Regions from separate parts of the Microbispora sp. NPDC004025 genome, predicted to be linked through region 2. Evidence: predicted binding sites of a transcription regulator. Region 2 holds the regulator's gene; each other region holds the start of a gene.

Region 1 (9,807 bases), on a different contig from region 2:
CACGCCCACAGGTCTGCTCGACCTGCCGACGCCACGGCAGATGACCACGGCGGACATCGCCCGGGTCATCGAGGAGTTCGCCGTCGCGGCCAGGTACGCCATGGATGCGGGCTTCGACGGTGTCGAGGTGCACGGGGCGAGCGGCTACCTCGTCCACCAGTTCCTGTCGGACAACACCAATCGGCGCACCGACGCCTACGGCGGATCCGTCGAGGGGCGCATCCGCTTCGCCGTCGAGGTCGTGCAGGCGGTCGCCGACGCCATCGGCCCGGCCCGCACGGGAATCCGCATCTCGCCCGGCATCACCTACAACGGAATCGACGAGAGCGACCCCGACTCGCTCTATCCCGAGCTGGCTCGTGCGCTGGCCCCGTACGGCCTGGCCTACCTGCACGTCTCGGAGAACGGCACGCGCGCCCTCACAAAGGCGCTGCGCACCGAGTGGCCGGGCGCGCTCGTGCTCAACCCGCACCCGTACGGCGGAGAGGAGCCGGCGACCGTCGACGACGGCGTCGAGGCGCTGCGCTCCGGCCTGGCCGACGCGATCGCCTTCGGCCGGCTCTGGCTGGCCAATCCCGACCTGCACGTACGCGTCGCGGCCGGCGGGCCGTACAACGAGGCCGACCCGGCCACCTACTACGGCGGCGACCACCGCGGCTACACCGACTATCCGGCGCTGCCGGTGGGGGCCGTCCGATGAGCGGGGGGCAGGACCCGGCCGTCGCGCGGACGCGGGACCCGGAGGGCGACCGCGGCGCGGACGCGCGCGGCGCGGCACAAGGGGTGCCGGGGGTGTGGCTGGCGCTGCTGGCCGGACCGATGTCCTTCGGGATCGCCGGGTCGGCCCTGGTGCTCGCGGACACGGCCCGGGACCTCGGCACGACGGTGGACGCGGCGACCTGGATCGTCACGGCCTTCGGATGGGCCATCGCGGTGGGCACACCGCTGATGGCCGGTCTGCAGCGCCGCCGGGGGACCCCTGCGGCGCTGCTCACCGGTGCCGCACTCGTGCTGCTGGGCGCGGCCCTGACGGTCGTGGCCCCGGCGCTGCCCCTGCTGGTCGCCGGGAGCGCGCTCCAGGGCCTCGGTGCCGCCGGGCTCACCACGATCGCGATGAGCCTCGCCGGTTCGGCCCGCGTGATGGGGCTGGTCACGGCGTCGCTCGCGACGATCGGGGCCGCCGCCCCGCTCACCGGTGACGTGGTCGCGGGCCTGCTCGGCTGGCGGGCCACACTGGCGCTGCCCGCACTCAGCCTGCTCTCTGTGCCGGTCGTCCTGCGCGGACGGCCCGTGACCCCGCTGTCGGCCATGCCGTTCGACCTCGTCGGCGCGGTGCTCGTGACGGCGCTGGTGACGGCTCTGGTGGTCCTGCCGCACGCGTGGCAGGCCGCGAGTGGCGCGGCGGTCGCGGCCGGGGTGCTGCTGGCGCTGCGGTTGCGCGCCCGGCCGGACGGGTTCGTGCCGACGGTGGTCCTACGCGCTCCGGTGTTCCTGGTCTCGGCAGGGCTGGCGTTCCTGCTGGCGGTGGTCAACTTCGGGATGATCTACGCGTTGCCGCCGCTGCTCGCCGAGCACTCGGGGTGGAGCCGCGGGCAGGTCGGCCTGGCCATCACCTGGCCGTTGCTGTTCGGCGGGCTCGCGTCCTATCCGGTGATCGCGGCCACCGCCCGCGGTTCGTTCGGCGCGGCGGCCGTGGTGTTCCCTGTGCTGAGCGCGGCGGGCGGGGTGCTGGCCGTGCTGGGCCGCGGGCCGGTTGCGCTGCTCGCCGCCCAGGCGCTCGCCTCGGTCGCCGCCGCCTCCGGGCAGGGGGCGTACGCGGCCCGCGCCGCCGCTGCCGTACCCGCATCGGAACGGCCGACGGCGATGGGCCTGTTCAACCTCGCCTACCTGCTCGGCGCCGCGTTCGGCCCCGCCATCGCGACGCTCCTGGTCGGCTGAGCCTCCCGGGCCCCGCACTGTTCCCTCAGCGCGGGTGGATGGTGACGAAGAGCCTGCCCTGCGCCTGGGCCTGGGCGAGCTGCGCGGCCTGGCCGGGAGTCGTGGCGAGCACGAGCAGTGCGCCGCCGTCGGTACGGCCGGGCGGTCGTGCGATCACCCGCACCTCCTGGGCGATGACCCGGGCCTGGAAGGGCCCGTCCTCGAAGGCCGCGAGGACGTCGATCACGTCACCCGGGGACAGCAGCCGGGCGGCGTCGGGATCGGCGATCCGTATCGGTGTCGCGACCACCTGTCCGGCGGGCGCCTGCCCGGCCAGGGCCTGGCGGAACAGACCGGGGCCGAGCAGACGCGCGTCGGTGAGCGGCTCACCCCGGCGCAGCGCGCCGGCGACCACGCGGCCCGCCACCGACGTGCCGGGCACGTATGCCCCGGCGGGCACCGCGTCGGGCGGCAGCCGTACGACCATGACGTCGGAGGGGGCCAGCCGGCCTCCGGGGAGGTCCCGGGCGGCGGCGAGGACCTCCACCCCGCCGGGGGCCCGGACGGCCAGCAGCACGCAGGCCACCGCCAGACCGGCGAGAACGGCGGCGATCGGACGGCGGCGTCGCGCCGCCAGGCGCCTCACGCCGCGCACGGCCGCACCGCCCATGAACGGGCTCCGGCTGCTCCACGAGCGGCCTCACACCGTCGGCCGTGCGCGATCAGAAGGAGCCGACGCCGACGGGTCGTGGCACGCATCGGTGGTCTCAGGGAAGCTCGATCGGCAGTTTGACGCCGTCGAGCGCGCTGCCGCAGGGGCAGGCGCGCTCCTCCGGCAGGGCCTCGACGACCTGGGCGACCAGAGCGCGCATCCGCTCGACGTTGGCGGCGAAGAAGGCCAGGACCTCCTCGTGGGTGACCCCCTCACCGGCCTCCACCCCGGCGTCGTGGTCGGTCACGAGGGCGAGAGTCGTGTAGCAGAGGGCGAGCTCACGGGCGAGGACGGCCTCCGGGTGCCCGGTCATGCCGATGATCGACCACCCCGCACCCGAGAACCACTTCGACTCGGCCCGGGTGGAGAAGCGGGGCCCCTCGACCACGACCAGGGTGCCGCCGTCGACCGTGTCCCAGCCCGTCTCGCGCGCCGTGGCGACGGCGGCCGCCCGGCCCGAGGGGCAGTAGGGGTCGGAGAACGACACGTGGACGGCCCCGCCCGTGTCGTAGTAGGTCTGCTCGCGGCCCTGGGTACGGTCCACGAGCTGGTCGGGGATCACGAGGGCGCCCGGGCCGATCTCCGGGCGCAGGGACCCGACCGCGCTGGGCGCGAGCACCTGGCGGACGCCGAGGGACCGCAGAGCCCACATGTTCGCCCGATAGGGGATGCGGTGGGGAGGAAAAGTGTGGCCGCGGCCGTGCCTGGGGACGAACGCGACGGTCCGCTCGCCGATGCGGCCCACGGTGAGCGAGTCACTCGGCGGGCCGTACGGCGTCGTCACGTCGATCTCTTCGGCGTCCTCCAGCAGCGAGTAGAACCCCGAACCGCCGATGACCCCGATGTCTGCGCGATTGACCATGGGCCGACACTAGCGAACGCCGCCGCACACCCGGCGCGTCCCGTCGGCCCCTGTGGATAACCTCAGGCGGCGGCGGTCGAGCCGGACGAGGACGTGCTCGACGAGGAGGCGCTCGACGAAGACGAAGAGGTGCTCGACGAGCTCGTGGAGGCGGCGGCCTCCTTCTTGCCCGAGTCGCCGGACGCCTTCGAGGGCGACGTCGTCGTGGTGGACGTGGTCGTCGACGAGCTCGACGAACGGCTGTCGGTCCGGTAGAAGCCCGAGCCCTTGAACACGATGCCAACGGCGGAGAAGACCTTGCGCAGCTTGCCCTGGCAGGCCGGGCACTCCGTGAGCGGGTCGTCAGAGAACTTCTGGACGGCCTCCAGCTGCTCACCGCAAGCGGTACAGGCGTACTGGTAGGTAGGCACTCGCTCCTCCTGAGACTGGCACTCGACCGGGTCGATTGCTAATCGTACGCAATCAACAAGCGCAAACGCCACTCCAGCCATGTTTATTGCCCCGGGGTGTCCCTTTCGCCAGTGACCCCATCGACGGCCCTGCTCAGTTGCCGCGTTCGCCGTACCAACCGGCGAGCTTGCCGCGGCGGCTCACGGCGCGCAGGCGGCGTTCGACCGTCTCCCGCTGGGCGGCCGTGGTGACCACGAGAAGCTGGTCGCCCGCCAGCAGCCGGGTCGTCTGCGTGGGCACGAACGACTGCCCGTTCCGTACGACGAGCGTGACCATCGTGTTCGCGGGCAGCCGGAGCTCGAATATCTCCACGCCGTGCATGAGCGAGCCGGACGGGATGCGGACCTGCAGCAGGTCGGCGTTCAACTCCTCCAGCGGCGCGGCCTCGACGTCGAGGTCGCGCGCCTCGCCCTCGGCCGCCAGGCCGAGCACCCGGGCGAGGTACGGCAGCGTGGGCCCCTGCAGGATCGTGAACACGACGACGATGATGAAGACGTCGTTGAACAGGCCCTTCGCCCCCGGCAGGCCGGCGGCCCAGGGGATCGCGGCCAGCACGATGGGCACCGCGCCGCGCAGCCCGGCCCACGACAGGAACACCTGCTCGCGCCACGACAGGGCGCCGAGGCGCAGGAGCCGCGCGACCGCCGCGGACACCAGCACGGACGCCGGCCGGGCGAGCAGGACCAGCAGCAGGCCCGACAGCAGGGCCGGGACGAGCACGCCCGGTAGTTCGCGCGGGTCGACCAGCATGCCGAGCATCACGAACAGCCCGATCTGGGCGAGCCAGGCCGCGCCCTCCGCGAAGCCGCGCGTGGCGGCGCGGTGGGGGAGCTTGGCGTTGCCCAGGACCAGCGTCGTCAGGTAGACCGCGAGGAACCCGCTGCCGTGCAGCAGAGTCGCCCCGCTGTAGGTGACGAACGCGAGCGCCAGCACCGCGATCGGGTAGAGGCCGGAGGCGGGCAGGGCGACCCGGCGCAGCGCGTACACCCCCGCCGGGCCCACGGCGAGACCGACGGCCGCGCCGATGACCAGTTCGACGGTGGTGTCCAGCAGGACGTGCGGCAGCGAGAGGGTCAGCGACGAGCCCGCGCTCAGCATGATCACGAGGATGACGGTCGGGGCGTCGTTGAAGCCCGACTCGGCCTCCAGGATCCCGGCGAGCCGGGGTGGCAGCGGCAGCCGTCTCAGCACGGAGAACACGGCCGCCGCGTCGGTCGACGCCAGGAACGCGCCGAGCAGCAGCGCCATCCGCCACTCCATGCCGAGCAGGACGGCGACGCCCGCCGCGAGCACGACGACGCTGACCGCGATCCCGGCCGTGGCGAGCACGAGCGCCGTCGGCACGGCGTCGCGTACGTGGTTCCAGTTGGTGGTGAGACCACCCTCGGCGAGGATCACGGCGAGCGCGATCATGCCGAGTTGCTGGGCCGTCTGGGCGTTGTCGAAGTTGATGCCGACGATGCCGCCCTCACCGAGCAGCAGTCCGAGGCCGAGATAGAGGAGCAGCGTGGGAAGGCCGGTGCGATGCGCGATCCGTACGGACGCGATGGCCGCGATGACGACGACGGCGGACAGGAGCAGCCAGACGTTCAGACCCACCCGCTCCCTTCGCCGTCCGTTACGTCAATCTTGTCACATCTGTACCAAACGGGCGATTCCGCTCGGGAGGGCGGCGAAGCGTACGCGCTGGTCGTGCGGCTCGGCCGGCACCCCCTCCATCAGCTCGCCTTCGTGCAGGAGTGCCACCGTCGGCACGTTCGGCCCGACGCGGGCGAGCGCGCGGTCGTAGAAGCCGCCGCCGCGGCCGAGCCGTACGCCGGTGACCCGGTCCACCGCCAGGGCCGGCGCGATGACCAGCGCGGCGGTACGGATCGTGTCGACGCCGCGCCGGACGTCCACGGGCTCCATGATCCCATTGGGGCCGGGCGCCAGCGAGTCGGGACCGTCGTACACCGCCCAGTCGAGATCGCCGTCCGGGCGCTGGACCGGCAGGATCACCGTGGCGCCGTGCTTCCACAGGGCCAGGATCAGCCCCTGTGTGGACGGCTCGGTGCCGGTCGACCAGTAGCAGGCCACCAGGCCCGCCATCTGCACCCACGGCTGGTCGAGGAGTAACTCCCGGATGGACGCCGACGACTCGCGCAGCGTCTCCGCATCGAGTTCCGACCGGTCGCGCAGGATGCGCCGACGCAGGTTCATCTTGTCCAAAGACCGCTCCGTTAGTGTCTACTCATGGCTGACTTCGATCCCGTGACCAAAGCCGTCGTGCCCGCCGCGGGTCTCGGCACCCGCTTCCTTCCCGCGACGAAGGCGACCCCCAAGGAGATGTTGCCCATCGTCGACAAGCCGGCCATCCAGTACGTGGTGGAGGAGGCCGTCTCCGCCGGGCTGCTGGACGTCCTCATGGTGACCGGCCGCAACAAGCGCTCGATCGAGGACCACTTCGACGTAGCGTACGAGCTTGAGGACGCTCTTCGCGCCAAGGGCGACGAAGAGCGGCTCAACCAGGTGAAAGAGCCCGTCGACCTCGCCACCATGCACTACGTGCGGCAGGGGGAGCCCAAGGGCCTCGGCCACGCCGTCCTGTGCGCCAAGCAGCACGTCGGCCACGAGCCGTTCGCCTGTCTGCTCGGCGACGACCTCATCGACCCGCGCGACCCGCTGCTCAAGCGCATGATCGAGGTGCGCGCGACCTACGGCGGCAGCGTCGTGGCGCTGATGGAGGTGCCGCGCGAACACGTCTCCCTGTACGGCGCCGCCGCCATCGAGCCGACCGCCGAGGACGACGTCGTCCGCGTCACCGACCTCGTGGAGAAGCCCCCGGCCGACGAGGCGCCCTCGAACTGGGCCATCATCGGCCGTTACGTGATCGACCCGGCCGTGTTCGGCGTGCTGGAGCGGACCCCGCCCGGGCGCGGCGGCGAGATCCAGCTCACCGACGCCTTGCGTACGCTGGCCTCGGCGAGCCCGGAGGAGGGCGGTCCGGTGCACGGCGTGCTGTTCCGCGGCCGTCGCTACGACACCGGCAACAAGCTGGAGTATCTGCAGACCGTGGTGCAGTTCGCCGCGAACCGGGACGATCTCGCCCCCGAGTTCCTGCCGTGGCTGCGAGAGTTCCTCGACAAGTCCGGACAGTGAGCCGATGAAGCCCGTCGACCGTCATCTCGCCGACATCCTCGCGGCGGTGCGTCCGCTCGCGCCGCTCGAGGTCGAGATCGACGCCGCCCTCGGCGCCGTGCTGGCCGAGGACGTCGCCTCGCCCGTCCCGCTGCCGCCGTTCGACAACTCGGCGATGGACGGCTACGCCGTACGGGCCGAGGACGTGGCCGCCGCGCCCGTCACGCTGCCCGTGATCGGGGACGTGGCGGCCGGCGACGGCGGGCTGAACGCCCTCGGACCCGGCCTGGTCACCCGCATCATGACCGGCGCGCCCATGCCCGCCGGCGCCGACGCCGTCGTCCCGGTCGAGTGGACCGACGGCGGCACCGCCCGCGTACGGATCGACAGGCCGGCCCCGCTCGGCAACGCGATCCGGCGGGCGGGCGAGGACGTCCGGGCGGGCGACATGGTGCTCCGCGAGGGAACCAGGATCGGGCCCGCGCAGATCGGGATCCTCGCCGGGGTCGGCCGCCGCCGGGTGCGGGTGCGGCCCCGGCCGAGGGTCGTCGTGCTGTCCACGGGTGCCGAGCTCGCCGAGCCCGGCACCCCGCTGGGCGCCGGCCGGATCTGGGAGTCCAACAGCTTCATGCTGGCCGCGGCCGTGCGCGAGGCGGGAGCGGAGGGGTTCCGGGCCGGTTCGGTGACCGACGACCCCAAGGAGTTCCTGGACACCCTGGACGCCCAACTCGTGCGGGCCGACGCCGTGATCACCAGCGGCGGCGTCTCGATGGGGGCGTACGAGCCGGTCAAGGAGGCCCTGTCGCCGCTGGGCACGGTGACCTTCGAGAAGGTCGCCATGCAGCCGGGCATGCCGCAGGGCTTCGGCGTCGTGGGGCCGGACCAGGTGCCGATCTTCACGCTGCCGGGCAACCCGGTCTCGTCGTTCGTGTCGTTCGTCCTCTTCGTGAAGCCGGCCCTGCGGGTGATGCAGGGCCTCCCGGCCGGGCCGCCCGCGACCGTACGCGCGACCGCCACCGCGCCGCTGCGGTCCCCGGCCGGCAAGCGGTCGTACCTGCGGGCCGTGCTGTCCGGCGAGACCGTCGCGCCGGTGACGAGGCAGGGCTCGCACCAGCTCGCGGCGCTGGCCGGGGCGAACGCGCTGATCGTGGTGCCCGAGGACGTGACCTCGCTGCCCGAGGGCACCGAGGTGGAGGTGATACCGCTGTGAATGACGGCACTGCCAAGCTGACTCACGTGGACGAGTCGGGCGCCGCCCGGATGGTGGACGTCTCCGAGAAGGACGTGAGCGCGCGTACCTCCGTCGCGACCGGGCGCGTGCTGCTGTCGCCCGAGGCGGTGGCCGTGCTGCGCGCGGGGGACGTGCCGAAGGGCGACGCGCTCGGCGTGGCGCGGATCGCCGGGATCATGGGTGCCAAGCGCACCCCCGATCTCGTGCCGCTGTGCCATCCGATCGCGCTGACCGGGGTGAAGGTCGACCTGGCCGTCGTGGACGAGGGGGTGGAGATCACCGCCCGGGTCCGTACGGCCGACAGGACGGGCGTCGAGATGGAGGCGCTCACGGCCGTCACCGTCGCGGCGCTCGCCCTGGTGGACATGGTCAAGGCGGTCGACCCGGCGGCGGTGATCTCCGACGTCCGGGTGGAGGAGAAGACGGGCGGCAAGACGGGCCACTGGACCCGTTCCGGACAGGAGTAAGGCGTGCGCGCGTTGGTGGTTACCGTCTCCAACAGGGCGTCGGCGGGCGTCTACGAGGACCGCTCCGGGCCGCTGCTGGCCTCCCTCCTGAAGGAGGCGGGGTGCGACCGGGTGGACGGGCCCCGGGTGGTCCCCGACGGGGACGCCGTCGAGGCCGCGCTGCGCGAGGGCGTCGCGGCGGGCTACGACGTGATCGTCACCACGGGAGGGACCGGGGTGACGCCCCTGGATCTCACTCCGGAGATGACCGCCCGGGTGCTGGACCGGGAGATCCCGGGCATCGCCGAGGCCGTACGCCAGGTCAACAGGGAGAAGGTGCCGACGTCGATCCTGTCCCGCGGTCTCGCCGGGCAGGCCGGGAAGACGCTGGTGGTCAACCTGCCCGGCTCCTCCGGCGGCGTACGGGACGGCATGGCCGTGCTGACCCCGATCCTGGCCCATGTCGTCGATCAGATCCACGGCGGCGACCATGCGCGCTGAGGACGGGAGGCGTCCCGCGTGGCGCGTTGACCGTGTTCCGGTGGATGATTGACGAATGGATCGACTTCGCGGCTGGCCGGCGTCCATGGCCGAGGGGCCCGTCGGGCTGCGGCCGCTGCGCCTGCGGGACGTCCGTGACTGGCGCGACACCCGGCTGCGCAACGCCGAATGGCTCCGTCCCTGGGAGCCGAGCAACCCCGAGACCCCGCTGTTCCGCACCGGCCTCGGGCCGTACGTCTCGATGGTCGGCACGCTGCGCCGCGAGGCCCGCCAGGGGATGGCCATGCCCTGGGTCGTCACGTACGAGGGACGCTTCGCCGGGCAGCTCACCGTGGGGGCGATCGTGTGGGGGTCGGCCCGCTCCGCACAGGTGGGCTACTGGGTCGACGGCGCGCTGGCGGGGCGGGGCATCATCCCGACCGCGCTCGCCATGGCCGTCGACCACTGCTTCTTCACGACCGGTTTACACCGTCTGGAGGCCAACATCCGGCCGGAGAACCACGCCAGCCGCAGGGTCGTGGAGAAGCTCGGGTTCCGCGAGGAGGGCATCCGCCGGCGTCAGCTGCACATC
Region 2 (9,807 bases):
GTGTTGAACACGACGCGGTAGCCGGTCTCGGCCACGCCCTCCTGCACGGCGACCGCGTGGCAGGCCTTGAGCAGGTCGTCGGCCAGGCCGTCGTCGGCCGCCGCGAGCGCGGCGGCGTTCTCGTGATGGGCCTTGGGCACGACGAGGACGTGCGTGGGAGCCTGCGGGTTGATGTCGCGGAAGGCCAGCGCCCGCCCGGCCTCCAGGACGATGTCCGCCGGGACCTCCTTGGCCACGATCTTGCAGAAGAGGCAGTCACTCACGCGCGAAAGCCTAGCCGTTGCGTTAGTTGATGACTGCAAAGATCCCCCCAGCTAATGTGAGTGTGCGAGACTGCACCAGAAAACCCCCCTAGTGTCGGGCGAGGACACCGCTGGGCCATGCCCCCTCATGATTCGGAAGAACGTAAACCCCCCGGGGATGACGAGCGTCCTATCGATGTGACCACCGAGACCCTCGTGGCCGACAGGTCGTTGGGAACGGTGCCCGTCGGGTGGGATGCCGACATGGCCGTGACGGCGCTGTACAGCGCTCACTATCGGTCATTGGTGCGTCTCGCCGTGCTGCTGGTGCGTGATGTGGCCAGCGCGGAAGAGGTCGTTCAGGACGCGTTCGTCGCCATCCACGGCGCCTGGCGCAGGCTGAGGGACACCGACAAGGCACTGGCCTACCTCCGCCAATCGGTCGTGAACCGATCGCGTTCCGTGCTGCGGCACCGCGCGGTCGTCGAGAAGTACGCGCCCAAGGGCCTGCCGGACGCGCCGAGCGCGGAGAACGGCGCGATCGGTGAGCTCGAGCGTTCGGCCGTCATCGAGGCGCTGCGCGGCTTACCCACCCGCCAGCGCGAGGCGCTGGTGCTGCGATACTACGGCGACCTGTCGGAGGCCGAGATCGCGCACGCGATGGGCATCAGCAAGGGCGCGGTGAAAAGTCACACGGCCCGCGGCATGGCCGCACTACGGATGGCACTGGAGCAGTTCTCATGACCTTCCCGCCCGACGACGAGTACGGCGAGTTGCTCCGCCGTGCCCTGCGCGCGGAGGCGGACGCGGTCGTGCCGTCTCCCGATGGACTCGAGATCATCCGCGGGCGGATCGACCAGCGCGGTCTGCGCGGCCTGCGGAACATGCTGTGGTGGCGCGTCGGAGCCGCCGTCGCCGGGGCCGTGCTCGTGGCGGGCGCGGTCGTGGCGGTCGTCCCCGGCCTGCGCGACCAGGTGGCGCAGTCGACGGGAATCGCCCCCGCCGGCGACGAGCGCGAGGACAGGACGGACACCTCGTCGATGAACCGGCCGCCCAACACGGCGCCCTCGCAGCCGGTCGTGATCGTGCCTGTTACACCGAGCCCGTCGCGCGGGCGGCCGAGCCCGTCCCCGACGCACAAGACGGGCACGACCACCAAACCGTCGCCCTCGCCGTCCGACCCCTGTGTCACATCCACGACCCAGGCAGGCGTCGTCGAGCCCGACCCGGCCCTGCCGCCGTCGTGCTCGCCGACCCCGGTGACGCAGCCGCCCACGGTCGCGCCCACGGTCTCGGCCCGCCCCTCGACGGCTCCGCCCACGACGTCCGCCCCGTCGTCGTCGGCCCCGAGCCCGATGCCGACGGAGACGGCCACGCTCAACTCGGCGAGCGAGTCGCCCGCTTCCTGACCGGCCCGCCGCCGCGGGCCGCCGTCACCAGCGGCCGCAGCGCGACAGCAGGACGGCCGCCGCCACCACGCCCGCCGTCGAGGTGCGCAGCACCGTGGGCCCCAGCAGGGCCGGTACGGCTCCCGCCTCGCGGAACGCGGCGATCTCCTCCTCGGCGACGCCGCCCTCCGGGCCCACGATCATGACGATGTCGCCCGGCCGCTCCGGCAGCGGCAGGCGGCTCAGCGGCTCGGCGGCCTCCTCGTGCAGCACGACCGCGAGCGCCGCCGCGGAGGCGAGCGAGCGGACCTGCGCGGTCGTGGCCTGCTCGGTCACCTCGGGCAGGTGGAAGCGCCGGGCCTGCTTGGCCGCCTCGCGGGCCGTGGCCCGCCAGCGGGCGAGGGACTTGGCGGCCCGGTCGCCCTTCCACTGCGTGACGCAGCGGGTGGCGGCCCATGGGACGATCACGTCGACCCCGGCCTCGGTCATCATCTCGACCGCGAGCTCGCCCCGGTCGCCCTTCGGCAGACCCTGCACGACCACCAGCCTCGGCCGGGGCGGCGGCACCTCGAACCGGCGCAGCACCTCGGCGGTCAGCGAGTCCTTGCCCGCCGCCGTGACCGTGCACTCGGCCACCCGCCCCGCGCCGTCGGTCAGGTCGATCCGCTCCCCCGGGCGCAGGCGGCGTACGGCGGCGGCGTGCCGGCCCTCCGGCCCGTCCAGGACGATGGTGTCCGCCGTCCGGCCGGCCGCGTCCGACAGGAACACGGGAACGCTCATGCTCAGCGGCCGTTGAAGGCGTCCCGCAGGCGGGAGAAGAAGCCCTGCTGCCCCGGGGAGAACTTGCCGGGCGGCCGCTCCTCCCCGCGCAGCTTCGCCAGCTCGCGCAGCAGTTCCTCCTGCTGCGGGTCGAGCTTGGCCGGCGTCTCGACGTTGACGTGGATCAGCAGGTCGCCCCTGCCGGTCTCGTTGAGCCGCTGGACGCCCTTGCCGTACAGCGGAATGACCTGGCCGCCCTGGGTGCCCGGCCGCACGTCGATGTCCTCGGGGCCGTCGAGGGTCTCGACCGTGATCGAGGTGCCGAGCGCGGCGGCGGTCATCGGGATGTGGACGGTGCAGTGCAGGTCGTCGCCGCGCCGCTCGAAGATCTGGTGCGGCCGCTCGACGATCTCCAGGAACAGATCGCCGGGAGGCCCGCCGCCGGGACCGACCTCGCCCTCGCCGGCGAGCTGGATGTGCGTGCCGTCCTCGACGCCGGCCGGGATCCTGACCTTGATCGTGCGCCGGGTCCTGACCCGGCCCTCGCCCGAGCACTCCATGCAGGGATGCCGGATGACGCTGCCGAACCCGCCGCACTGGGGGCAGGGGCGTGAGGTCATGACCTGGCCGAGGAACGAGCGGGTCACCTGCGAGACCTCACCGCGTCCGTGGCACATGTCGCAGGTGTCGGGGTGGGTGCCCGCCGCCGCCCCGGAGCCCTGGCAGACGTCGCAGACGACGGCCGTGTCGACCATGATCTCGCGGGTCGTGCCGAACGCCGCCTCCGACAGGTCGAGTTCGACCCGGATCGTGGCGTTGCGGCCCCGGCGGGCACGCGAGCGGGGACCCCGCGCCGCGCCCGCCGAGCCGAAGAAGGCGTCCATGATGTCGCTGAACGGGAAGCCCGCGCCGAAGCCGCCGGCCCCGGCCCCCGCGCCGCCGCCGAACGGGTCGGCGCCCATGTCGTACATACGGCGCTTGCCCGTGTCGGACAGCACCTCGTACGCCTGGTTGATCTCCTTGAACCGCTCCTGGGTCTCCGGATCGGGGTTGACGTCCGGGTGCAGCTCACGGGCCAGGCGGCGGTACGCCTTCTTGATCTCTTCCTGGCTGGCGTCGCGCCGGACGCCAAGGGTCGCGTAGTAGTCGTTGGACACTTATGACCCCGCCAGGATCTGGCCGACGTACCGCGCCACCGCGCGTACCGCACCCATCGTCACCGGATAGTCCATTCGTGTCGGGCCCAGCACTCCGAGCCGGGCCAGTTCCCTGTCGCCCGAACCGTACCCGGCGGCCACGATAGAGGTGCCGCGCAACCCGCTGTAGGGGTTCTCGGATCCGATTCGGACGGTGATGTCGGACAGCCCGCCGGTCTCACCCAGCAGGCGGATGAGGACGACCTGTTCCTCCAGCGCCTCCAGCACGCCGCGCAGGCCGACGCTGAAATCCGCGGCGGCGAGGTTGGCCGTACCGGCGAAGGCGATTTTCTCCTCGTGCCGCTCCACGAGCGTCTCGAGCAGCACGGACAGGATCGTGGCCGCCGCGGGCCTGTCCTCCGGGGGCAGCCGCTCGGGCACCTCGGCCACGGTCTCGGGCACCTGGGACAGCCCGCACCCGTCCAGGCACGCGTTGAGCACGGCGCGCAGGTTGGCGATCCGGTCGTCGGCGATGGCCTCGGGCAGGTCGACCACCCGCTGCTCGACCCGTCCCGTGTTGGTGATCAGCACCAGCATGACCCGCCGCTCGGCGATCGGGACGATCTCCACGTGCCGGACCGACGACCTCGTCAGCGAGGGGTACTGGACCACCGCGACCTGCCGGGTGAGCTGCGCGAGCAGCCGCACCGTGCGCATGACGATCTCGTCGAGGTCCACCGCCCCCGCGAGGAAGGTCTCGATGGCCCTGCGCTCGGCGCCCGACAGCGGCTTGATCTGCGACAGCCGGTCGACGAACAGGCGGTAGCCCTTGTCGGTGGGCACCCTGCCGGCGCTGGTGTGGGGCTGGGTGATGTACCCCTGCTCCTCCAATGCCGCCATGTCGTTGCGGATCGTCGCCGGGGAGACGCCGAGGTTGTGCCTGTCCGCCAGGGCCTTGGACCCCACCGGCTCGTTGGTGGACACGTAGTCCTCGACGATGGCGCGCAGAACGGCGAGCTTGCGGTCGTCGAGCAATGTGTCACCTCCCTGTGCCTGGAAACACCGACTCTGGCACTCTGTGTTCCCGAGTGCCAAGTGTACGGCTACCACCCCACGTGGTGCGATAACGCGGAGGGCACCAGGACAAGTGGGCTGCAAATCGACGGCAAGTGGCATGGTGGACTCTTCATCTCATGTACGAGAATCACAACCCCGCTCCGGCCGACGCCACCATGCGGGTCCCCCGCCCCGCGCCCGCCATGCCGCCCGGCGCGACCCTGCGGATGCCCAACCCCGTCCCCCCGCCGTACGGCGGCTCCCGGCCCATCCGGCCCCGCCTGCTGTGGGTCTTCCTCTCCTGGGCGCTCTTCCTCGTCCTGCTGGTGGCCGGGGTCGGCGGGTTCGCCGGCGGACTGTTCTCCACGATCGGCGACATCGCGCCCACCACGACCTTCTCCGGCGGGCAGTCGGTGAGCGTCGCGCTCGACCCCGCGGACAAGCCCGCCATCTACGCGGCGGTCGACCAGCCCACCGACGTCAGCTGCCGGCTCGGCGACGGCACCGACCCGCAAGTGCGGCTGACCCGGCCGGCCGCCTCCCAGACCGTCGCGCTTAACGGCACCACCTGGGAGCTGCTGTTCGAGGCCGGCGTCCCGCGGGCGGGCACGTACCAGCTCGCCTGCGACGGCGACGGGGTGAGGTTCGGCGTCGGCAAGCAGCTCACCGGGGACATCGGCAAACTGGTGGGCGGTGCGCTCGCGCTGCTCGCGCTCCCCGTCGTCGGCTTCCTGGCCGCGGTGATCGTGACGATCGTCGTGCTGGTGCGCCGTTCCGGGGCCCGCCGTCGCATGGCGTGATTTGCTAGCGTTCCCCGCATGTACGGGCGGGACGTGCTTTCCGGAGACTGGCGGCGGCCACGGCGGGGGCGGATCCCCGAGATCCCGGCCGAGCCCGAGCTCGTGGTCGAGGACGCCGAGGGCCGCTTCTGCGGCGCCGTGGTGGCCTGCGACAAGGAGGCGGTGACGCTCGAGGACCGGTTCGGCCGGCGGCGGGTGTTCCCGCTGACCCCCGCCGGGTTCCTCCTTGACGGCGAACCGGTCACCCTGGTGCGCCCCCAGGCGGGCCCGAAGGGGCCGCTGCGGAGCGCCTCGGGGTCGATCGCGGTCGAGGGCCTGCGCGCGCAGGTCGCCAGGGAGAGCCGCATCTACGTCGAGGGCGTCCACGACGCCGCCCTGGTCGAGAAGATCTGGGGACACGACCTGCGGGTGGAGGGCGTCGTCGTCGAATACCTGGAGGGCGTCGACGACCTCCCCGCCATCGTCGAGGAGTTCTCCCCCGAGCCGGGCCGGCGGCTGGGCGTGCTCGTGGACCATCTGGTGCCCGGCTCGAAGGAGAGCCGCATCGCCGCCCGGGTGTCCGGGGACGACGTGCTCGTCGTCGGACACCCGTTCGTGGACATCTGGCAGGCGGTCAAGCCGCGGGCGCTCGGCATCCCCGCCTGGCCGGACGTGCCGCGCGGTGTGCCCTGGAAGGAGGGGGTGATCGCGGCCCTCGGCTGGCGGATGGACCCCCAGGAGGCGTGGCGGCACATCCTGGGCCGGGTCACGACCTACGCCGACCTGGAACCCGAGCTGCTCGGCCGCGTGGAAGAACTGATCGACTTCGTCACGATCCCCTCGCCGTGATCGCGCAGCCCTCCGGACGGACGGCTCCTGTCCGGCGGCGGCGTACGTGGTGATCTCGCAGGCGCAGCGCTTCAGGGGACCAGATCGCGGATAACGGCGTCGGCGAGCAGCCTGCCGCGCAGCGTGAGCACGGCCTGGCCCGCCTTGAACGCCTCGACCTGCAGCAGCCCGTCCGCCAGGGCCCGCGCGCACGCCGTACGCGCCTCGGGGGCGATGTCCGCGAGCGGCAGGCCCGAGACCAGGCGCAGCTCCAGCATGACCCGTTCGACGGCCCTGTCCTCCGCCGACAGCACCTCGCGGGCGTGCGCGGGCGAGGTCTCCGCCGCCAGGCGTGCGGCGTACGCCGCGGGATGCTTGACGTTCCACCAGCGGGTGCCGCCGACGTGGCTGTGCGCGCCCGGCCCGGCCCCCCACCAGTCCCCGCCGGTCCAGTAGAGCAGGTTGTGCCGGCAGCGGGCCTCGTCGCCCGCCGCCCAGTTGGAGACCTCGTACCAGCTCAGGCCGGCGGCCGTCAGCATCTCCTCGGCGATCAGGTAGCGGTCGGCAGCCACGTCGTCGTCCGGCATCGGCAGCTCACCGCGCCGGATGCGGGCGGCGAGCCGGGTGCCGTCCTCGACGATCAGGGAGTACGCCGAGACGTGGTCGGGCCCGGCGGCCAGCGCGGCCTCCAGCGAGGCCCGCCAGTCGTCGTCGCTCTCCCCCGGCGTGCCGTAGATGAGGTCGAGGTTGACGTGCTCGAACCCGGCCTCGCGGGCCTCCCGTACGGCCTCGGCGGGGCGGCCGGGGGTGTGCCGCCGGTCGAGGACGGCGAGGACGTGCTCGCCCGCGCTCTGCATGCCGAAGCTCACCCGGGTGAACCCACCCGCCCGCAACTCCTTCAGGTAGGTCTGGTCCACGGACTCGGGGTTGGCCTCGGTCGTCACCTCGGCGCCGGGCCGCAGGCCGAACTCCGCACCGATCGCGTCGAGGATCCGTACGAGATCGGCGGCGGGCAGCAGCGTCGGCGTGCCGCCGCCGAAGAACACGGTCTCCACGGCCGGTGCGGCGTCCCCCAGCACGCGCCGGGCCAGCCGTATCTCCTCGACCGCGGTGGCGGCGTAGTCGCGCTGCGCGGCGCCGGGGCCCAGCTCCGCCGCCGTGTAGGTGTTGAAGTCGCAGTAGCCGCAGCGTGTCGCACAGAACGGCACGTGCACGTAGAAGCCGAACGGACGGGAGCCGAGCCCGTCCAGGGCCCCGGACGGCAGCTCGCCGCTCTCGGGGACGGGATCGCCGTCGGGAAGCACAGAAGGCACGCTCTCCAGTCTGCCGCCACTCACACCCTGCCCTCGACGCCCCCGATCACCGGAGCTCGGACTGAGCCCCATCGGGGATTGCCGCCCTATTCGCCTTTGCCGCACTCGCCCAAATATCGCATCATTTGTCGTGACCGATCAGTCTAATGCGCGCCTGCCCGGCCGCCGCGTAACGCCATGACAAATCACCGCCTCAACAACACCAGCCGCCGTGCACGCCCGACAGCGGAACACCCGGCGATTCCCGGAGCACCCGGGGAAGTGTTTCGATCTTTCCGGGAAACTCAAGGCTGCGCCAGCGGCTTTTATCGGCCGCCAGGCAGGGGATCAACCGGCCCGAGCGCGCCGATCTCCGATTCCGGTCTCATCGACGGCCGGAGCCGCAGTGCGGGCCGCCGCGCCCTCGTCGAGCCTCGCCAAAGGGCCTGATCCCAAGGAATGCGGCAAGACCACCGGCTCCGACTCTCTCTGGCGGCGCAGCCAGAAGTGTCACAGCAACAACACCTGCCTGCAGAACCATGCCGACCATGTGGTGATGGGCGGCGCCAAGAGCAAGAAGAAGTACGTCAATTGAATTCTCGTCCCCACCGAGCGGATCAGCGGTATCGAATGTTCCTGGATCTGCGGCAGCAGCGCGCCGAATTACTGGAGGGCCGCGGACTTCTATGCCACCCAACCTCCCGCCGTGGTTCCCACCCCGGTGGCATTGGGGATCAATTCGAAGCAGGCCAGGGATTTCGACCAGCTGCACATTCACATGGCGAGGGCGCGCTGGGAGTCCTGGCACGACCTCGCCGCCCAGGACAACCTGGCCGCCAGAACCGTGGCGAACTCGCGGCGCACGGCTCCCCGTCCGCCGTCTCTCGGCGCTGCCATTGACGCCCTGATCACCCGGGTCTACGATCGCGACAATTTACAGGAAACTTTCCTATAAAAAGCGCTCGGAGGCCGGCGTGCACATGAGAAGGACCCTCGCAGTGGCGGTCGCCGCCACCCTGGCGGCCGCACTCGCGCCGTCAGCGGCCCAGGCCACCACCGGCGGCGGGGACCGCTACAAGCGGGTGGCCTACTTCATCCAGTGGGGCGTCTACGGACGGAACTTCCACGTGAAGGATGTGGACTCCAGTGGTGCGGCCGGGAAGCTGACCCACCTCAACTACGCCTTCGGGTTCGTCGGCCCGGAGGGCACCTGCTACTCCGCCGACCCCTGGGCCGACTGGCAGCGTCCCGTGCCCGCCGAGCAGAGCGTCGACGGTGTCGCCGACACCGACGACCAGCCGCTCAAGGGCAACCTCGGCCAGCTCAAGAAGCTCAAGGCCCGCCACCCCGGCCTGAAGGTCCTCATCTCCCTCGGCGGCTGGACCGGCTCGAAGTACTTCTCCGACGCCGTCCTCACCCCCGAATCCCGCGCCACGCTCGCCGCCTCCTGCGTCGGACTGTGGCTCAAGGGCGACCTGCCCGGCCTGCCCCCCGGCACCGCCGCCGGCGTCTTCGACGGCATCGACCTCGACTGGGAGTGGCCCGGCTCGGCCGGCAACGACGGCAACGTCATCCGCCCCGAGGACAAGCAGAACTTCACCCTGTTCCTGGCCGAACTGCGCCGACAGATGAAGGCGTACGACCGGCGGGCCGAACTGACCGCGTTCCTCCCCGCCGCCGCCGCCAAGATCGACGCCGGATTCGAGGTCCGCAAGGTGTTCGACCAGCTCGACTTCGCCACCGTCCAGGGCTACGACCTGCACGGAACCTGGGAGAACCGCACCGGCCACCAGGCCAACCTGCTCACCGACCGCCGCGACCCCAACGAGGTGAAGTTCAGCGTCGACCAGACCGTACGCGACTACACCGGACGCGGCGCCCCCGCACGGAAGATCGTCATCGGCGTCCCCGCCTACGGCCAGGGCTGGACCGGCGTGACCTCCCGCGGCAACGGCCTGTACGCCACCGCCACCGGACCCGCCCCCGGCACCTGGGCCGCCGGCAACGAAGACTACAAGAACCTCGTCAACAAGCCCGGCAAGCGCTACCGCGACCTGCTCACCGGCACCCTGTGGCTCTACGACGGCAACGAGTTCTGGTCCTACGACGACCCCGCCGTCATGCTGGAGAAGGCCGCCTACATCCGGCTCAAGGGCCTCGGCGGCTCCATGCTCTGGTCCATCGACCAGGACGACGCCAAGGCCTCCCTCACCACCGCCCTCTACTCCGTCCTGCGCTGACCCGGCGTCTCGGGGAGGGAGCCGTCGCGGCTCCCCTCCCGGATGAAGGTGTCCGGCTCCGCACCACCCGTCTCGGCCTCAGCGCCG
Region 3 (9,807 bases), on a different contig from region 2:
CCGCCGCGACCGGGCCGCGGTAGGGCACCTGGCCCTCGATGCCCTCGGGGATGTACTTGTCCTCCCCGGACACCTCGGCCTGCGCGTACCTGTCCTTGCTGAACGACGCGCCGCCGCGCTCGCGGTTGCGCACCGCGCCCAGCGAGCCCATGCCCCGGTACGACTTGAACTGCTTGCCGTTGATGAAGATCAGCTCGCCGGGCGACTCCTCGCAGCCGGCCAGCAGCGAGCCCAGCATGACCGTGTCGGCCCCGGCGGCCAGCGCCTTGGCGATGTCGCCCGAGTACTGCAGGCCGCCGTCGCCGATGACCGGGACACCCGCGGGGCCGCACGCCAGCGCCGCCTCGTAGATGGCGGTGAGCTGGGGGGCGCCCACGCCCGCGACGACCCGGGTGGTGCAGATGGAGCCCGGCCCGACGCCCACCTTGACCGCGTCGGCGCCGGCGTCGACCAGTGCCTGCGCGCCCGCGCGGGTGGCGACGTTGCCGCCGATGACGTCGACCCGGCCGTTGGCCTTGATCTTGGCGATCATGTCGCACACGCCCCGCGAGTGCCCGTGCGCGGTGTCGACGATGATGACGTCCGCGCCCGCCTCGATCAGTGTCATGGCGCGCTCCTCGGCGTCGCCGGCGACGCCCACGGCCGCGCCGACCATGAGGCGGCCGTCGGCGTCCTTGGTCGCGATCGGGTACTGCTCGCTCTTGGTGAAGTCCTTGACCGTGATGAGGCCCTGCAGGCGGCCGGCCTCGTCCACGAGCGGGAGCTTCTCGACCTTGTTCTGCCGCAGCAGCCGGAACGCCTCGTCGCGGTCGACTCCCACCGGCGCGGTGACCAGCGGCATCGCGGTCATGACGTCGCGCACGGCCCGGCTCTGGTCGCTCTCGAACCGCATGTCGCGGTTGGTGACGATGCCCACGAGCACGCCGTCCGCGTCGGTGACCGGAACCCCGGAGATCCGGTAGGTCGCGCACAGCCGCTCGACGTCGGCGAGGGTGTCCTCGGGTGAGCAGGTCACGGGGTTGGTGACCATCCCCGCCTCGGACCGCTTGACCAGGTCGACCTGCTGCGCCTGCTCCTCGATCGAGAGGTTGCGGTGCAGGATGCCGATGCCGCCCTGCCGCGCCATGGCGACCGCCATGCGCGCCTCGGTGACCGTGTCCATCGCGGCCGACACCAGCGGGATCCGCAGGGTGATGCTCCGGGACAGCCGCGTCGCCGTATCGGCCTCCCCCGGCTGCAGGTCCGAATAAGCAGGAACGAGGAGCACGTCGTCGAACGTGAGTCCCGGTTCGGTGAACTTGGCCATCTGCTGCACCCTCCTGCGCTGTGGGTCCTCGCGCGTGGGTCCCTCGCCAGACCCGAGGTCAGTCTAGTGGCCGCCCCAAACCGCATCCGGCAGACCTGTCAAGAGGGATGGCACAAAAAGTGGGGGGACCGGCTTCCGGTCCCCCCACTTCCCCGCGTCGCGCCTGCCACGCCCGTCGAGCCCCCCTCCGCGCCCGGCAGACGCGGCGTTCCCGGCTAACGCTGGGTCAAGGATGCGTCACACAGCGTCCATGCGCAATGGCGTAACGTGCAACTGCACAAAGATGCATTTCGCGCTCTCGAAACTGCGACCGAAACAAAATGCGATCCACTCACATCCATACAAAAGCCGCCACGTCCAACCGTGCCGAATGTGTGAACAGGACGGACAACAGGGAAAAGCCGCGCTATTCTCACGCGGAGCGAGGCGAGATGAGGGCGGAAGTCGCTGCGCCGGACGCCGGGAAACGTTTTCGCCCGATGGACCAGTGCGGCCAATGTGGCCAATGCGACCAGTGCGGCCAATGCGAGCGGCGCGATGCGACAGCACGATGCGATCAGCGCAGTGTGATCAGCGCTGTGCGACCGGCGCTGTGTGACCGGCGCGACCACCGACGGAGCGACCATGAGTACGACGCGCAACGCCGATCCTCAGATCGGCCCTCTCGAAAGCCTGGGCCTCTCCCCCGACCAGGCGGCCCTCTACACGGCCATGCTGCGGCTGCACCGCGCCACGCTGACGGAGCTGGCCGAGGCGGTCGGCCGGCCCGCCGAGGACGTGCTCGACGCCCTGGACGGGCTCGTACGGCTCGGCGCGGTGAACCGGCGACGGGAGGAGTTCCGCGCGCGGCATCCGGCTGCGGCGATCGGACGGCTGGTGGCCGAGAGGCTGGACCGCATGGCCAGGGAGACCCGCCAGATCGACGAGGTGCTGGCCGCGGCCGGACGTCTGGCCCATCACTACGACGCCGGCCGCGACTGGCGCAGCGGCCGGTTCTCGGTGGAGCCGATGAGCGGTGCGGACGAGCTGTGCGAGAGCGTGATCGGCCTCGCGCTGCAGGCGCCCCCCGCCGAGCTGGTCATGGCCGTGCCGGATCACCGGACCATGGCCCGGTTCGCGGACGGGTACGGCGGCCAGTGGCTCCAGGCCGCCGCCGACGGCATCCTGCGCCTGCGGATGGTGGTGGCGCTCGACGCCATGTCCTCGCCCGCCGTACGGGAGGTGTGCGGGCGGTTCTCCGCGGCGGGCGCGGCGTTGCGCGCCCTCGACGCGGTGCCGAGCTGGTTCTTCGCGCTCGGCGACGGCGTCGCGGGGCTGCCCGCCGAGTGGGGCGTCCCGCTGCCCGAGCACTCCTACAACTGCTACTTGGTCCACGCTCCGGTGGCGGTGGGGGCGCTGCGGGCGCTGTTCGAGGAGCTGTGGGCACGGGCCGCGCCGATCTCCCCGCACAACAACGCGCTGCAGGTGCTACGGCTGGCCGCCAACGGCATGTCCGACGACGCCGTCGCCCGCCACCTCGGGGTGTCCGTGCGCACGGTGCGGGCCAGGTTCGCCGAGGCGATGTCGGAGCTCGGAGCGCAGTCCCGATTCCAGGCGGGGGTGGAGGCCGCCCGCCGGGGCTGGCTGTGACGGGACCTGCCGTGACGGTACCTGCTGTGACGGGGGGCCGCCGGGCACGTCAACGGCTGCGACGCCGAGGTCTGTGCCACCAGGCCGGCGCCGCCGATGCGGGGACACCGGAGCCCCGGGCCGCGGCCCGACGAGCAGATGAAGCGCACTTATCCTCGTGGAGGGGGCGGTGGTCATAAGGTGGGATGCGTGCTGGAAGACGTCCCCCGCGACCCGTTCGCGGATGACCCCAACGACCCCGCGGCGGAGCTTGGCACGCCCGACGACGTGGAGCCGCTGACGCTCGCCGAGCGCGACGAGGCGCTGACCGACCTCGCCGACGTGGAGGTCTTCCGTTCCCTGCTCGAACCCCAGGGCGTGCTCGGGCTGGTCCTCGACTGCCCGGAATGCGGCGAGCAGCACTACTTCGACTGGGACCTGCTGCGCGGCAACCTGCGCCAGATGATCGACAACGGTCGGCCGCAGGTCCACGAGCCGGCCTACCAGCCCGATCCGGCCGACTACGTCAGCTGGGAGTACGCCCGGGGCTACGTGGACGGCGTGATCGACACGGAGGAGAGCCGCTGACTGTCCACGTCGGCCACGAGCGCGCCCAGCAACCGGACGGCGGCGTCCGTGCCGCCGACCGGCTCGCGGCGGGCGAGCGCGTCGAGGACGGCGTCCGTCCGCATTACGTCGCCCTCCACGTCGGCATCGCCGTACGACCGCAGGTGGCGTGCCGTACGACGACGTTTCGTGGTCACGCAATCGACTCCAACTCGGCCAGTTGCCGGAGCCTCGCGAGCGCGCGATGCTGCGCGACCCGGACGGCACCCGGTGACATGCCGAGTACATTACCCGTCTCCTCGGCGGACAGGCCCGAGACCACCCGCAGAATGAGGAGCTCGCGCTGGGTGTCCGGGAGGCGGGACAGCAGGTCCCTGGCGTGCTGCGCCTCGATGTAGCGCACCACCGTCTCCTCCGGCCCGGGGCCCTCGTCGGGCCCGTCCGGCAGGTCCTGCGTCGGCACGGCCGAACGGACCGAGCTCCGCAGGGCGTCGGCCACCTTGTGCGAGGCGATGCCGAAGACGAACGACGCGAACGGACGTCCCATGTCGCGGTAACGCGGCAGCGCCGACAGCACCGCGATGCACACCTCCTGGGCCACGTCGTCGGCGATGTGGTATTGACCTGACACTCTGCCCAATCGAGCCCTGCAGTACCGGACCACCATCGGGCGCAGATGTCCCAGCAGTGATTCGATCGCGGTGCGATCTCCCTGTACGGCAAGGCTGGTCAGTTCCCTGAGGTCGGACTCATCCGATCTCGTCGCAAGCCTTACCCCAGTTGCGGCGTCGGCGACGCATCCCTCGGTCACGTTAGGCATGATGCCCGTCGCGATCGTTGATGTCCTCATGGTTAACGGCTACGGATTGGTCACATTGACGCGTCGATAACGGTCCGTAATCATTTGACCACTCGCCCGTTGGAACATTCCAACCGTAATGCCCAAAACAACATATATATGCCTGACGGCTTGACAGGGAAAAAGAAGTATGCCGGTCGTTGCCATTGCCTGCGGCCGGGCTTCGGCCCCGGTTGCCCGTCCCGGTTGCCTGTCCCCGGCGCACGGAACGGGGAGGCGCCGGCGCACGGAACGGGGAGGCGGAAAAGCGGAGCGCCCCGCGGTCCGCCCTTACGGGCGGGCGCGGGGCGCGGATCGCTACGGAGCCTGCGGCCGGGAGGGCCGCTAGGGAGTGTCTGACGAATGCTGCCCGTCGCGAGCGGGGATCCAGGTGGATGCGTCGCAAGGCGGAGGAGGAGCCCATAGCGGAGCTATGGGCGACGACGACAACGCCGCGAGGCGCCGCCTGGGCCACGCGCAGCAGGGCCATGATTTGTCAGACACGACCTAGGCCTCGATCAGTGGCCGTGACCGTGGCCGTGGCCGTGACCGCCGTTGGCGGCCGGAGCCTCCTCCTCGGGCTTGTCCACGACGAGGGCCTCGGTGGTGAGCAGCATGCCGGCGATGGACGCGGCGTTCTGCACGGCCGAGCGGGTCACCTTGACGGGGTCGATGACGCCCTGGCCCACCAGGTCGCCGTACTCACCGGTGGCGGCGTTCAGGCCCTCACCGGCGTTCATCGCGGCGATCTTGGTGGTGACGACGTAGCCCTCCAGGCCCGCGTTCTCGGCGATCCAGCGGGCGGGCTCGATCAGCGCCTTGCGGACGATCGAGACGCCGGTGGCCTCGTCGCCGGTCAGGCCCAGGTCGTCGAGCTCCTTGGACACGTGCACGAGCGCGGAGCCACCGCCGGAGACGATGCCCTCCTCGATCGCGGCGCGGGTCGCGGAGATCGCGTCCTCGAGGCGGTGCTTCTTCTCCTTCAGCTCCACCTCGGTCGCGGCGCCGACGCGCAGCACGCACACGCCGCCCGCCAGCTTGGCGAGACGCTCCTGGAGCTTCTCACGGTCCCAGTCGGAGTCGGACTGCTCGATCGCGACCTTGATCTCGCGGATGCGGTCCTCGATCGCCTGCGCCTCGCCGGCGCCGTCGACGATCGTGGTGGTGTCCTTGTTGACCACGACGCGGCGGGCCGTGCCGAGGACCTCAAGGCCGACGTGCTCCAGCTTGAGGCCGATCTCCTCGCTGACGACCTGGCCGCCGGTGAGGATGGCGATGTCCTGCAGCATGGCCTTGCGGCGGTCGCCGAAGCCGGGGGCCTTGACGGCGACCGAGGTGAAGGTGCCCCGGATCTTGTTGGTCACCAGGACAGCCAGGGCCTCGCCCTCGACGTCCTCGGCGATGACCAGCAGCTGGCGCTTGGTCTGGGCGACCTTCTCCAGCAGCGGCAGGAAGTCCGCGATGGAGGAGATCTTGCCCTGGGTGATGAGGATGTAGGGGTCCTCGAGGACCGCCTCCATGCGCTCGGAGTCGGTCACCATGTAGTGCGACAGGTAACCCTTGTCGAACTGGAGGCCCTCGGTGAACTCCAGCTCCAGGCCCATGGCGTTGGACTCCTCGACGGTGATGACACCGTCCTTGCCCACCTTGTCGAACGCCTCGGCGATCAGGCCGCCGATCTTCGCGTCCTGCGCGGAGATCGTGGCGACGTTGGCGATCTCCTTCTTGTCCTCGACGTGGCGGGCGCTGCCGAGCAGCCGCTCGCTGACGGCCTGGGCGGCCTTGTCGATACCACGCTTGAGGCCCAGCGGCTGCGCGCCGGCGGCCACGTTGCGCAGGCCCTCGCGGACCATGGCCTGGGCCAGGACGGTCGCGGTGGTGGTGCCGTCACCCGCGATGTCGTTGGTCTTGGTAGCCACTTCCTTGGCGAGCTGGGCGCCAAGGTTCTCGTACGGCTTGTCCAGCTCGACCTCGCGAGCGATGGTCACACCGTCGTTCGTGATCGTCGGGGCACCGAACTTCTTGTCGATGACGACGTTGCGGCCACGCGGGCCGAGGGTCACCTTGACTGCGTCGGCGAGAGCGTTGACACCACGCTCGAGAGCGCGCCGCGCGTCCTCTTCGAACTCCAGGATCTTCGGCATTCAGGTCTCCTTGTGAGCGCGCGGAGCCCCGGGCGCGTGTCCCGGGGCTCCACTGGCCGACGCGGCCTACTTCTCGATGATGGCGAGCACGTCGCGGGCCGAGAGCACCAGGTACTCCTCGCCGCCGTACTTGACCTCGGTGCCGCCGTACTTGCTGTAGAGGACGACGTCGCCCTCCTTGACGTCGAGCGGGATGCGCTTCTCGCCGTCCTCGTCCCAGTTGCCCGGACCCACAGCGAGGACGCGGCCCTCCTGCGGCTTCTCCTTGGCGGTGTCCGGGATGACCAGGCCGGAGGCGGTGGTCTGCTCGGCCTCAAGCGGCTGGACCACGATGCGGTCGCCAAGCGGCTTAACGGGAACCTTGGTGGCGGTCGTCACGATCGGACCTCCCCTTCAGATTGCGATGAATGAGCTGAAGAGGCGACCAGCGGCCTGCCGTCGCGGGTGTCAGACCTGTCTCGTCGCTGTTGGCACTCTCAATGGCAGAGTGCCAACACGAAACAGTATGCAAGTGGCGCGTGACAGTCAACACGAACCGGCATCGCAGGTCAGACGCGAGAGGCGTACGACCCGGAGCGCACGTCGTCGACGATGCCCGGGCGGCTCGGCTGCCATCCGAGGACCTTCCTGGCGAGGTCGCCGCTCACCACCTGGCTCAGGGCCAGGCCCTCGGCGAAGGGACGGCCGAGCGCCTGGCTCGCCTCGTCGACCGGCCACGGCACCGCCTTCCCCGTACGGCCGGCCGCCGCCGCGACGTCGGCGACGCTCACCGCCTCCTCGGTGACAGCGTGGAAGAGACTCCCCGGCTCGGCCTTCTCGATCGCGAGCACGAGCAGGTCCGCCAGGTCGTCGACGTGGACGGTCGGCCAGGTCGGGACCGGGCCGCCCGCGTGGACGTACCGCCCGTCCTCCCCGTCGGGGGAGGCGAGCAGCCCGGGGATGCCGCCGCCCCGGCCGTACACGATGCCGGGCCTGACGACGACGCCGCCCGCGTCCCGCACCAGCCCCTCGACCCGCGGCCGGTAGCCGGACAGGGTGATGGGGTTCAGCGGCGCGTCCTCGCCCGCCGCCTCCGTGGTGGCGCCGAGCACCCAGACGCCGCTGGTGTAGACGAGCCGCGCGCCGCCGCCGGCCAGCGCCTCGATCGCCGCGACGTCCACCGCCTCGTCCCCGACGGGGTTGGCGGCGTGCACGACGACGTCGATGTCCGGCGTCACCGCCGCGCGGAGCGTCTCGGGCTCGTGGATGTCGCCGTGGCGCACCTCGCCGGGTACGGCGGTGTCGCGCGCCTTCGGACGGACGAGCGCGACGACCTCGTGACCGTGTTCGGCGAGGCGCTCCGCCAGCACCGAGCCGATGTACCCCGTCGCGCCGAGCAGCAGGACCTTCATTTTTCTTCCACCTCGAACACTTCGACGTTTTACTGTTCGACGCAGACGGTAGCGCACCCCCCATCGATATTTCAACGTCGAAGCTTCGGTTACGATGGCCGGTGGAGGAGGAGCGGCGGAGGACCCAGGCCGCGCGCGCTATGAACGACACCCTCGCGAACGACAGCACCTGCACCGGCACCGGCACCGACGGCAACGACACCACCTGCGCCGGCGCCACCGGCAACGACGCCGTCGACCAGATCCTCAGCCAGTGGGCCCAAGTGCGCCCGGACGTGGACTGCTCGGCGATGGGGGTGGCCGGGCGCATCTCCCGCGCGTCCCGGCTGCTGGAGAAGGGCATCAAGGAGTACTTCTCCGAACACGACCTGGAGCCGTGGGAGTTCGACGTGCTCGCGACTCTCTTCCGGTCCAATCCCGATCACCTGCTCTGCATGAGCGACCTCGCCACCGCCGCGATGGTCAGCTCCGCCGCGCTCACCAACCGGGTGGACCGCCTCGTCGCGAAGGGACTGGTGCGCAGGGAGGTCTCACCGTCCAACCGCCGCATGGTCCTGATCACCCTCACCGACGAGGGCCGGGCGGTGGTCGACGCCCTGCTGGCCGGTCACGTGGCCAACGAGGGGCGAATGCTGGCCGGCCTCACCGACGAGGACCGGGCCCAGCTGTCCGGGCTGCTGTGCAAGCTGCTCGCCTCGCTCGGCGACGTCCGCCCCTGCTGACCGCCGGGCACGGCCTTCCCGTTCCACCGGCTCCCGCCGGTTCCCGGCGGCCCCCTGCCGTCGCCCGCTCCGGGGCTCGTCCACAGGGCGACGCCCAGGGCCGACGTACGCGCCGGGCAGGCGGTAGCGTCGCGGGCGTGGACCTGGACGCCTTCCGCATGCTGCTCACGCCCGCCGGGCGCGGGGCCCTGGACGAGGCCGTGAGGATACTCGCCGACGGGGCCGACCCGGTGGCCGCCGCGAGCGCGCTGCGCCGCGGCCACCCGGCCGACCTGGCGGCGGCGGCGCTCACCCAGGCGTCGCTGCGGCGGCGGGCCGAGGCCAAGTTCGGCCCCGACGCCGCCGTCATGTACTTCACCCCGCACGGGCTGGAGCAGGCCACGCGCCCCGAGGTCGCCGCGCACCGCGCCACGAGAATCCGGGCCACGAGAATCCGGGCCGCCGGCACCCGGGCCACCGGCACCCGGGCCGGCGGAGAGCCGGCGGGCGGCCCCGCCGTGCTCGACGTCTGCTGCGGGATCGGCGGCGATCTCCTCGCACTGGCGCGGGCGGGCTGCGCCGTGGACGCCGTGGACCTCGACCCGCTGACCGTGGAGGTCGCCCGCGCCAACGCGGAGGCGCTCGGCCTGTCCTCCCTGGCCGGCGTCCGCACGGGCGACGCCGCGCTGGCCGACCCCGGCGGCTACGGCCTGCTGTTCGCCGATCCCGCCAGGCGTGGGGCGCGGGGACGGACCTTCGACCCGATGGCGTACTCCCCCACCTGGCCGGTCGTGCTCGACCTGGTGGCCCGCGCCCCGGCGGCCTGCCTGAAGGTGGCCCCCGGCATCCCGTACGAGTTCATCCCGGAGGGCGCCGAGGCCGAGTGGGTGTCGTACCGCGGCGAGGTGAAGGAGGCGGCGATCTGGACCGGGATGGGAGCGGGCGGGCGGCGCGCCACCCTGCTGCCGTCCGGGGTCACGCTCACGCCGTCCGGCGCGGAGGCGGAGACCGGGCCCGTGAGCCGCTACCTCTACGAGCCCGACGGCGCGGCGGTGCGGGCCCACCTGGTCGCCGAGGTCGCCGCCCTCGTGTCCGGCCGCCTCGTCGATCCGCAGATCGCCTACATCACGAGCGATCGTCTCGTACGCACGGAGTGGGCCTCCTGCTACGAGGTGACCGATGTCATGCCGTTCTCGCTCAAACGCCTGAGGGCGGCGTTGCGCGAACGGCGCGTCGGCGCGGTCACGATCAA

What was found. Region 2 encodes HrcA, which represses chaperone genes, less so after heat shock. Its sites were predicted from a motif close to TTGGCACTCTCNNNNNGAGAGTGCCAA; they were not measured.
Region 1: the regulator HrcA is predicted to act here: its motif matches at 3,917-3,943, upstream of ACWEQG_RS16485 (FmdB family zinc ribbon protein).
Region 3: the regulator HrcA is predicted to act here: its motif matches at 6,931-6,957, upstream of groES (co-chaperone GroES).

The regions. Positions count from the first base shown of each region.
Region 1 covers NZ_JBSGHN010000005.1:241,568-251,374, reverse strand. The annotation lists gene ACWEQG_RS16505 (alkene reductase) at 1-700, shown strand, start outside; gene ACWEQG_RS16500 (MFS transporter) at 697-1,938, shown strand; gene ACWEQG_RS16495 (SAF domain-containing protein) at 1,964-2,572, opposite strand; gene ACWEQG_RS16490 (S-methyl-5'-thioadenosine phosphorylase) at 2,685-3,491, opposite strand; gene ACWEQG_RS16485 (FmdB family zinc ribbon protein) at 3,554-3,901, opposite strand; gene ACWEQG_RS16480 (potassium/proton antiporter) at 4,035-5,540, opposite strand; gene ACWEQG_RS16475 (5-formyltetrahydrofolate cyclo-ligase) at 5,574-6,140, opposite strand; gene galU (UTP--glucose-1-phosphate uridylyltransferase GalU) at 6,174-7,079, shown strand; gene glp (molybdotransferase-like divisome protein Glp) at 7,084-8,268, shown strand; gene moaC (cyclic pyranopterin monophosphate synthase MoaC) at 8,265-8,756, shown strand; gene ACWEQG_RS16455 (MogA/MoaB family molybdenum cofactor biosynthesis protein) at 8,760-9,236, shown strand; gene ACWEQG_RS16450 (GNAT family N-acetyltransferase) at 9,292-9,807, shown strand, end outside.
Region 2 covers NZ_JBSGHN010000001.1:427,737-437,543, reverse strand. The annotation lists gene ACWEQG_RS02160 (histidine triad nucleotide-binding protein) at 1-263, opposite strand, end outside; gene ACWEQG_RS02155 (SigE family RNA polymerase sigma factor) at 507-986, shown strand; gene ACWEQG_RS02150 (hypothetical protein) at 983-1,651, shown strand; gene ACWEQG_RS02145 (16S rRNA (uracil(1498)-N(3))-methyltransferase) at 1,676-2,410, opposite strand; gene dnaJ (molecular chaperone DnaJ) at 2,413-3,546, opposite strand; gene hrcA (heat-inducible transcriptional repressor HrcA) at 3,547-4,560, opposite strand; gene ACWEQG_RS02130 (hypothetical protein) at 4,719-5,381, shown strand; gene ACWEQG_RS02125 (DUF3097 domain-containing protein) at 5,400-6,209, shown strand; gene hemW (radical SAM family heme chaperone HemW) at 6,281-7,501, opposite strand; gene ACWEQG_RS02115 (hypothetical protein) at 7,887-8,075, shown strand; gene ACWEQG_RS02110 (CDP-diacylglycerol diphosphatase) at 8,076-8,435, shown strand; gene ACWEQG_RS02105 (glycoside hydrolase family 18 protein) at 8,461-9,720, shown strand; gene ACWEQG_RS02100 (helix-turn-helix transcriptional regulator) at 9,702-9,807, opposite strand, start outside.
Region 3 covers NZ_JBSGHN010000003.1:503,042-512,848, forward strand. The annotation lists gene guaB (IMP dehydrogenase) at 1-1,306, opposite strand, end outside; gene ACWEQG_RS10415 (helix-turn-helix transcriptional regulator) at 1,931-2,935, shown strand; gene ACWEQG_RS10420 (DUF5319 domain-containing protein) at 3,125-3,502, shown strand; gene ACWEQG_RS10425 (anti-sigma-D factor RsdA) at 3,463-3,678, opposite strand; gene ACWEQG_RS10430 (sigma-70 family RNA polymerase sigma factor) at 3,675-4,301, opposite strand; gene groL (chaperonin GroEL) at 4,838-6,463, opposite strand; gene groES (co-chaperone GroES) at 6,530-6,841, opposite strand; gene ACWEQG_RS10445 (NAD-dependent epimerase/dehydratase family protein) at 7,012-7,854, opposite strand; gene ACWEQG_RS10450 (MarR family winged helix-turn-helix transcriptional regulator) at 7,995-8,576, shown strand; gene ACWEQG_RS10455 (class I SAM-dependent methyltransferase) at 8,714-9,807, shown strand, end outside.